Regions from separate parts of the Streptomyces sp. NPDC050264 genome, predicted to be linked through region 3. Evidence: riboswitches for the same ligand, from Rfam matches in the RefSeq annotation. Region 3 holds a riboswitch; each other region holds the start of a gene.
What was found. A riboswitch is a leader RNA that binds a small molecule or an ion and turns the genes downstream of it on or off. The one in region 3 is predicted to bind thiamine pyrophosphate.
Positions count from the first base shown of each region.

Region 1: linked by a shared signal. The riboswitch ahead of AB0J02_RS27730 (thiamine ABC transporter substrate-binding protein) and the one ahead of thiO (glycine oxidase ThiO) in region 3 are both predicted to bind thiamine pyrophosphate.
Region 2: linked by a shared signal. The riboswitch ahead of AB0J02_RS38945 (cytosine permease) and the one ahead of thiO (glycine oxidase ThiO) in region 3 are both predicted to bind thiamine pyrophosphate.
Region 4: linked by a shared signal. The riboswitch ahead of thiC (phosphomethylpyrimidine synthase ThiC) and the one ahead of thiO (glycine oxidase ThiO) in region 3 are both predicted to bind thiamine pyrophosphate.

Region 1 covers NZ_JBFAKV010000017.1:98,045-100,240, forward strand. The annotation lists gene rlmN (23S rRNA (adenine(2503)-C(2))-methyltransferase RlmN) at 1-915, shown strand, start outside; TPP riboswitch at 975-1,092, shown strand; gene AB0J02_RS27730 (thiamine ABC transporter substrate-binding protein) at 1,173-2,196, shown strand, end outside.
Region 2 covers NZ_JBFAKV010000034.1:12,729-14,924, forward strand. The annotation lists gene AB0J02_RS38935 (hypothetical protein) at 1-107, shown strand, start outside; gene AB0J02_RS38940 (aspartate/glutamate racemase family protein) at 162-863, opposite strand; TPP riboswitch at 967-1,065, shown strand; gene AB0J02_RS38945 (cytosine permease) at 1,057-2,196, shown strand, end outside.
Region 3 covers NZ_JBFAKV010000007.1:33,312-35,507, reverse strand. The annotation lists gene AB0J02_RS14110 (FAD-dependent oxidoreductase) at 1-755, opposite strand, end outside; TPP riboswitch at 995-1,108, shown strand; gene thiO (glycine oxidase ThiO) at 1,106-2,196, shown strand, end outside.
Region 4 covers NZ_JBFAKV010000003.1:441,859-444,054, reverse strand. The annotation lists gene thiC (phosphomethylpyrimidine synthase ThiC) at 1-995, opposite strand, end outside; TPP riboswitch at 988-1,152, opposite strand; gene AB0J02_RS07170 (YibE/F family protein) at 1,224-2,196, shown strand, end outside.

The DNA.
Region 1 (2,196 bases), on a different contig from region 3:
ATCCCCGCCGGTTCGCGCGAGAAGCTGCGGGAGGCGTTGCTTCCCGAGCTGATGACCGTCGTACGGCATCTGTCGACCGACCAGGACACCACGCGCAAGACGCTGTGGCGGCTGTTCGACGGCACGCTTGTCGAGTCGGTGCTGATGCGGTACCCGGACCGGGTCACCATGTGTATTTCGTCCCAGGCCGGCTGCGGGATGAACTGCCCGTTCTGCGCCACCGGGCAGGCCGGGCTCGACCGGAACCTGTCGACCGGCGAGATCGTGCACCAGATCGTCGACGGGATGCGGGCGCTGCGTGACGGCGAGATTCCCGGTGGGCCCGCGCGGCTCAGCAACATCGTCTTCATGGGCATGGGCGAGCCGCTCGCCAACTACAAGCGTGTCGTTCAGTCCATCCGCGCCCTCACCGACCCCGAGCCGGACGGGCTCGGGTTGTCGCAGCGCGGTATCACCGTGTCGACGGTCGGGCTCGTTCCCGCCATCAACCGGTTTACCGACGAGGGCTTCAAGTGCCGCCTCGCCATCTCGCTGCACGCGCCCGACGACGAGCTGCGCGACACCCTCGTACCGGTCAATACGCGGTGGAAGGTGCGGGAGGTGCTCGACGCCGGGTTCGAGTACGCCGCCAGGTCGGGGCGCCGGCTCTCCATCGAGTACGCCCTCATCCGCGACATCAACGACCAGGCGTGGCGCGGTGACCGGCTCGGCCGGATGCTCAAGGGCAAGCCGGTGCATGTGAACCTGATTCCGCTGAACCCGACCCCGGGCTCGAAGTGGACTGCGTCCCGGCCCGAGGACGAGAAGGCCTTCGTCGAGGCGATCGCCGCGCACGGGGTGCCCGTCACCGTCCGGGACACCCGTGGCCAGGAGATCGACGGGGCGTGTGGCCAGCTCGCCGCCACCGAGCGGTAGCCTGGACGTCAGTAGTTCTGCGTTCAGTAGTGCAGTAGTGCAGTAGTTTCTACATCTTCATATTCCGACAGGGGAGCGCCACAGCGCTGAGAGTGCGGCACCAGACCAATGGCAGGCCGCAGACCCTCTGAACCTCGCCCGGGTCATTCCGGGTAGGAAGTTCGGTCATCACTCATGCTGTTGCGCCCTGCCCGGAGATCTTCGAAGGTCTCCGGGCAGGGCCGCGTCTTCTCCTGGTCACTCCAGGAGGAATTTCGGTGAGCAAGAAGAGTTGCGTGGCTCTGGCCGTGGGCCTCGGTCTGGTCACGTTGTCGGCCTGCGGGTCGTCGAACGACGCGGGCTCCGGCGGGGACTCCAAGTCCGTCACCCTCGTCAGCCATGACTCATGGGCCGTCTCCAAGAACGTACTGAAGGACTTCGAGAAGAAGTCCGGCTACCAGGTGAAGGTCCTGGAGGACGGTGACGCGGGGCAGGCCGTCAACAAGGCGATCCTGTCGAAGGGCAATCCGCAGGGTGACGTCTTCTTCGGCGTCGACAACACCCTGCTGTCGCGGGCGCTCGACAACGGCGTCTTCGCCTCCTACAAGGCCAAGGGTCTGGGCCAGGTGAAGAGCGCGTATCAGCTCGACGCCGGGAAGAACCGCGTCACTCCCGTCGACAGCGGCGACATCTGCGTCAACTACGACAAGAAGTACTTCGCCGACCACAAGCTGGCGCCGCCGTCGTCCTTCGCCGATCTGGCCGAGCCGAAGTACAAGGATCTGCTCGTCACCGAGAACGCGGCCACCTCCTCGCCGGGTCTCGGCTTTCTGCTCGGGTCCGCCGCCCGGTACGGCGACGACAGCTGGCAGGGGTACTGGAAGAAGCTCGTGGCCAACGGTGTGAAGGTCGTCGACGGCTGGGACCAGGCGTACAACGAGGAGTTCAGCGGGAGCGCCGGCGGCAAGAAGGCGGGTGGCGAGCGGCCGCTCGTCGTGTCGTACGCGTCCTCGCCGCCCGCCGAGGCCATCTACTCCGACCCGCAGCCCAAGACGTCGCCGGTCGGTGTCTCGACCGGGACCTGCTTCCGGCAGATCGAGTTCGCCGGGCTGCTCGACGGGGCCAAGAACGAGAAGGGCGGCCGGGCGCTCCTCGACTTCCTGATCTCGAAGGAGTTCCAGCAGGACATGCCGCTCAACATGTTCGTCGACCCGGTGACCGGGAACGCCACCGCGCCCGCCGACTACACGAAGTACGCCGTGCGGGTCGACGATCCCGAGACCATGAGCCCGCGCAAGATCG
Region 2 (2,196 bases), on a different contig from region 3:
GCGCGGGCCGACTCGCGGGCGGCATCCACGACACCGTCACGGACGCCGTCGAGGCCTGCTGGGCCTCGGCCCCGGAGGAGTTGGGCGGAGCCGGCGTCCTGAACTGAGGGTCACTCGTCAGCGATACGGCGACGGTCCTGATCCCGGGTTGCCGGGGTCGTTCAGGGCGTGACGTCGCCCAACGCGATCCGCACCGCCGCCTCGGCGTGCAGCCGTGCCGTGGGGAAGACGGGGACCGGGCTGTCCTCGGCGCCGATCAGCAACTCGATCTCGGTGCAGCCCAGGACGACTCCTTCGGCGCCGGCGCCGACGAGCCGGGCGATGACGTCCTGATACGCGGCGCGCGACGCGTCGCGGACCTCGCCGAGGCACAACTCCTCGTAGATCACCCGGTGGACGAGCGCACGCCCGGCGGCGTCGGGGACGAGCACGTCGAGCCCGCACTGTTCGAGGCGGCCGCGGTAGAAGTCCTGCTCCATCGTGAACGCGGTGCCCAGCAGGCCGACCCGCTTCAGGCCGGCCGCGCGTACGGCGTCGGCCGTCGCGTCCGCCAGGTGGATCAGGGGGACGGCGGTGGCCGCCCGCACCTGGTCGGCCACCTTGTGCATCGTGTTGGTGCAGATGAGCAGCATGTCGGCGCCGGCCGCCTCCAGAGACCTGGCGGCCGCGGCGAGAATCTCTCCGGCCTCCGTCCAGCGGCCCTGGACCTGCAACCGTTCGATCTCGGCGAAGTCCACGGAGTACACCACGCACCGTGCCGAGTGCAGTCCGCCGAGCCGCTCCCGGGTCAGCTCGTTCAGCAGCCGGTAGTACTCCGCGGTCGACTCCCAGCTCATCCCGCCGATCAACCCGATGGTTCTCATCACGCGACTCTAATCGCAGGACCGGTTCGCGTTGCGGGGGAGCCCCCGCGCGAGGGGGCGCCGCCACCCCATGCCGACGCAGCGGCTACTGTTCGCACCGGTACTGCCCGACACGGGGTGCCCCGCGACAGCGAGGGCTGAGATCACACCCGTAGAACCTGAACCAGTTAGCACTGGCGGAGGGATGTCAGCGATGTCGATGTCGCACGCTTCCACGGACCCGCGCGCCGCCGAGCGGCAGGGCGCGGGCGCTTTCGACGGGCGCATGCCCACCGCGCCGGGGGACTGGCGCCCCGAGGCGCGGGGCATCGCCCCCGTCCCCGAGGACCACCGGTACGGCGGCGCCGGAAGGCTGTTCACCGTGTGGTTCGCGCCGAACCTGACGATGAGCGGCGTCTTCACCGGCACGGTCGGCATCGCCCTCGGCCTGGACTTCGCCACCGCGCTGGCCGCCGTGGTCCTGGGCACTGTGCTCGGCGCGGTGCCCACCGCGTACCTCGGTACGTGGGGCAGCCGCACCGGCGCGGGTCAACTCCCGCTCGCCCGGCTGGCGTTCGGCCGGGCGGTCGTCGTACCCGGCGCCCTGCAATGGCTCTCGTCCATCGCCTGGGACGCGCTCATCGGCCTGTTCGGCGGAGACGCGCTCGCCCGGCTCTGCGGCTGGCCGTTCTGGCTGGGGGCGCTGGTGATGATGGCGGCGCAGGGGGCGTTCGGCGCGCTGGGCTACGAGGCGATCCACCGGCTGCAGAAGTGGATGACGGCCGTCCTCGCGGTCGCCTTCTGCGCCCTGGCGCTGCGGCTGGCGCACGCAGGCGTCACGCCCGCGGGCCACGGTGGCGCACACGGCGCCGACCGCGTCGGCGCGTTCGCCCTGACCACCACCATCGCGCTGAGCCTGGCCGTCTCCTGGGCGCCGTACGCCAGCGACTTCAGCCGCTACCTGCCCCGCGCCACCTCACCGGCCCGCATGTTCTGGTGCACGCTGGCGGGCGTCGTCGTGTCCTTCACCGCCGTGCAGGCGCTCGGACTCTGGGGCGCCTCCGTCTTCACCGACCAGACCGCGCAGGGCGTCGACACGCTGCTGGGCGGCGGGGTGATCGGCTCGCTCGGGCTCCTCGCCGTGGCGCTGGCCGCGCTGTGCAGCAACGCGATGAACGACTACAGCGGCTCTCTCGCCCTGCAGGTGATCGGAGCCCGCCTGCCGCGCCCGCTCGCCGCCGCACTCGCCGCGCTCCTCGGGTACCCGCTGGTGCTGTGGATGCATGCCGCCGACACCGCCGCCCGTTTTCAGAACGTGCTCCTGTTCGTGGGGTACTGGATCCCCGGCTTCGTC
Region 3 (2,196 bases):
ACGTCGGGCACGGAGGTCCGCAGGCTCGCGTCCGCGACCACTTCGCCGTGGTCGCCCAGGTCGATGCCGGAGCCGTCCAGCCAGCGGGTGGCCGGGCGGGCCCCGATACCGACGACGACCGCTTCGGCGGGCAGCCGCGTCCCGTCGTCGAGGACCACGGCCCCCGGTTCGACGCGCTCCACACGTGCGCGCGTGCGCAGTTGGACCCCCGCGTCCGCGTACCAGGCAGTCATGGGCGCCGCGACCTCGGCGGGCAGCGCCCCGACGAGCGGCCGCTCGGCCGCCTCCACGACGGTGACGCGGCAGCCGGCCTCGCGGGCGGCGGTGGCGAACTCGGCGCCGATCCACCCGGCGCCCACGACCACCACGTCGCGCTGCCCGGAGAGGACGGTCCGCAGCCGCTCGGCGTCGTCGAGGGTGCGCAGCACGTGGACGCCAGGAACGGCGTCCGCGCCAGGCAGCCGGATCGGTTCGGCGCCGGTGGCGACGACCAGCACGTCGTAGGGGACGGCTCCCTCGGCCGTGTCCAGCGCGTGGTCCCCGGGGCGCACCCCCGTGACCTCGCGACCCACCTGCAGGGTGACGCCGAGCGCCTCGAAGTCCACGTCGAACGCGGAGCCGTCGGCCTTGCCGAGCAGCACGGCCTTGGACAGCGGCGGCCGGTCGTAGGGCTGGTGCGGTTCCGCGCCGAGCAGCGTGACGGCGCCGGAGAATCCCTGTTCGCGCAAAGCCACGGCGGTCTGCACGCCGGCCATTCCCGCGCCGACGATGACGACGTGCCGCTGCCCTGTGGGTGTCCCGTTACCGCTCCGCTGCTCGCTCACAGGATCACCTTAGGCACCTGATCTTGCGCCAGTCAGCGGCGCGGACCACTCCCGCGCCGTGACGTCCTGCACACGTGTCACCGGTTTAGAGATCAAACGCCGCCGGGCCACGGGCCATGGGCGCGGGCTCCCCTACTGAGGGTCGCGCGCACGCGTTAGGGTGGCCGACGTAAAGCACTCGCGGGAGCCCGTACGCAGCGGGCTGAGAGGGAGGCTGCAGCGGCCTCCGACCGTACGAACCTGATCCGGGTCATGCCGGCGAAGGGAGGGGCTGGACGCCCATGTCGCGTACTCCGCTCAAAGCCACCGATGTCCTGGTCGTCGGGGGCGGAATCATCGGTCTGGTCACCGCGTGGAGGGCCGCGCAGCGCGGTCTGTCCGTCGCGGTGGTGGATCCCGAGCCGGGTGGCGGGGCCGCCCGGGTGGCGGCCGGCATGCTGGCCGCGGTCACCGAACTCCATTACGGCGAAGAGACCTTGCTCGGTCTGAACGTCGAGTCCGCGCGCCGCTATCCGCGGTTCGCGGCCGAGCTGTCCGAGGCCTCGGGGCAGGACCTCGGCTACCGCGCGTGCGGCACGCTGGCGGTCGCGCTGGACGCGGACGACCGGGCGCACTTGCGTGAACTGCACGCGCTGCAGACGAAGTCGGGCCTGGAGTCCGAGTGGCTGTCGGGCCGCGACTGCCGCCGTCTGGAGCCGATGCTCGCGCCGGGCGTGCGCGGGGGCCTGCGGGTCGACGGCGACCACCAGATCGACCCGAGAAGGCTCGCGGGTGCTCTTGTGACGGCCTGCGAGCGGGCGGGCGTGGACTTCCATCGGGCCCGGGCCGAGCGGCTCTCTGTCGTACGGGACCGGGCGCGCGGCGTGGTCCTCGCCGACGGCACCGAACTCGCGGCCGACCAGGTCGTGCTCGCGGCGGGCAGCCTCAGTGGTCGCCTCGCCGGGGTCCCGGACGAGGTGGTGCCGCCCGTCCGCCCGGTCAAGGGCCAGGTCCTGCGGCTGACGGTGCCCCGGCAGTACGCGCCGTTCCTGAGCCGCACGGTCCGCGCGGTCGTCCGCGGCAGCCACCTCTACCTGGTGCCGCGCGTCAACGGCGAACTCGTCGTGGGCGCCACCAGCGAGGAGCTCGGCTGGGACACCACGGTCACGGCGGGCGGGGTCTACGAACTCCTGAGGGACGCGCACGAACTCGTCCCCGGCATCACGGAACTGCCCCTGACGGAGACCTGCGCGGGCCTGCGCCCCGGCTCGCCCGACAACGCCCCGCTCCTCGGCCCGACGACCCTGCCGGGCCTCCTCCTGGCCACCGGCCACTACCGCAACGGCGTCCTGCTCACGCCGGTCACCGGCGACGCCATGGCGCAGGTCCTGAC
Region 4 (2,196 bases), on a different contig from region 3:
AGGAAGCTCTCCTTGTGGTGCGCGAGACACCACGCGGCCATGATCGAACCGCCGCGCGAAACAATGCCGGTCTTGCGGTCGGCGGTCAGCGGGACGTACGGGAGGCGGACGCCGGCGTGGACCGTCATGTAGTCGACGCCCTGCTCGGCCTGCTCGATGACCGTGTCCTTGTAGATCTCCCAGGTCAGCTCCTCGGCCTTGCCGTCGACCTTTTCGAGGGCCTGGTAGAGCGGCACGGTACCGATAGGCACGGGGGAGTTGCGCAGCACCCATTCACGCGTGGTGTGGATGTTGCGGCCGGTGGAGAGGTCCATGACGGTGTCGGCGCCCCAGCGGGTCGCCCATGTCATCTTGTCCACCTCTTCCTCGATGGACGAGGTGACCGCGGAGTTGCCGATGTTGGCGTTCACCTTCACCAGGAACCGCTTGCCGATGATCATCGGCTCGATCTCCGGGTGGTTCACGTTGGCGGGCAGGACCGCGCGGCCCGCCGCGATCTCCTCGCGTACCACCTCGGGGGCCACGTTCTCCCGGATGGCCACGTACTCCATCTCCGGGGTGATCTCCCCCCGCCTGGCGTACGCGAGTTGGGTCACGGGCTCGCCGGTCCTGCCGCGCCGCGGCTGGCGCGGGCGGCCCGGGAAGACCGCGTCGAGGTTGCGCAGTCCGCCGCGCGGTGAGGTGTGCTTGATCCCGTCGTCCTCGGGGCGGGCGGGCCGGCCCGCGTACTCCTCGGTGTCGCCGCGGGCGATGATCCAGTTCTCCCGGAGGGGCGCGAGTCCCCTGCGGACATCGGTGTCGACGGTCGGATCGGTGTACGGGCCGGAGGTGTCGTACAGCGTGACGGCCTGGCCGTTGGTGAGGTGCACCTGGCGGACCGGCACCTGGAGGTCGGGGCGCGAGCCCTGGACATACCCCTTGTGCCAGCCGGTGGACTTCCCGGCCTCCGGCTCAGAGCTGCTGGAGGCAGGCGTGCGTGCGTCCGTTGTGGTCATGAGACCTACTCCCTACGCCGGCATTACCCGGTAACAGGTTCGGCGGTCGACGCAGCGATATTCGTCGTCGGTGCTCCACGCTGTTTCACGTGAAACACGCTGGGACGAAGGTCAGCGCCCTCTCAGCCCGGTGCTCCGAGCTCCCGCGTTTGCAAAGGTGCCTCCACGCTAGCGTCCCTTCGGACGCGTTGAACAGAGGGCCCCTGCCGTTCTTGCGATGATCGGGCGGTGACCACGACGCAGCAGCCTCCGCCTCCGCCGCCCCAGCCACCGCACGGACCGGGCCGGTCGGGCGCAGGGAGCGGCGACCACGGACACGGCCATTCCCACAACCACGGCCCCGCCGCGCCCGTCTCCCAGCATCTGCGCAAGGTCATCGCGGCGATCCTGGTGCCGTTCTCCGTCGCGGTCGTCGTCGGTCTCGCGGTGCTGTGGCCCGGAGGCGCACCCGCGCACGAACGCACCGGTGTCGGCTTCGACCGTCAGACCCAGCAGGCCACGGTCACCCGGGTCGAGAAGGTCGACTGCAAGTCCGTGAACGCCTCGGGTGACACCCCGACCGGCGACACCTCCACGGCCGAGGGCTCCTCCGCCCAGCAACAGGCCACCGGCACCTGCGAGAACGCGACGATCCGGGTCGACACCGGCAAGGACAAGGGCCGTACGTTCAAGGAGGTCGTCCAGCCGGACTCGCCACGGCAGTTGCGCGAGGGCCAGCAGGTGATCGTCGCCTACGCGCCCGACGCCCCGGAGAACCTGCAGTACTCGGTCACCGATGCGAACCGGAAGTTCCCCATGGCGCTGCTCGCCGGGATCTTCGCCGTGGCCGTGGTCGTGGTCGGCCGTCTGCGGGGCGTCATGGCGCTGGTCGCGCTCGCGGTCAGCTTCATGGTGCTGACGTTCTTCATCCTCCCGGCGATCCTGCAAGGCTCCAACCCTTTGGTGGTGGCGGTCGTCGGAGCCAGCGCGATCATGCTGATCGCGCTCTACATGTGTCACGGCCTGTCGGCCCGGACCTCGGTCGCCGTGCTCGGCACCCTCGTATCGCTGCTGCTGATCGGCCTGTTGGGCTCACTGTTCATCGGCTGGGCGGCACTGACCGGCAACACGGACGACAACACCGGGCTGATCCACGGCCTGTACCCGCACATCGACATGAGCGGCCTGCTGCTCGCCGGTGTCATCATCGGCTCGCTCGGCG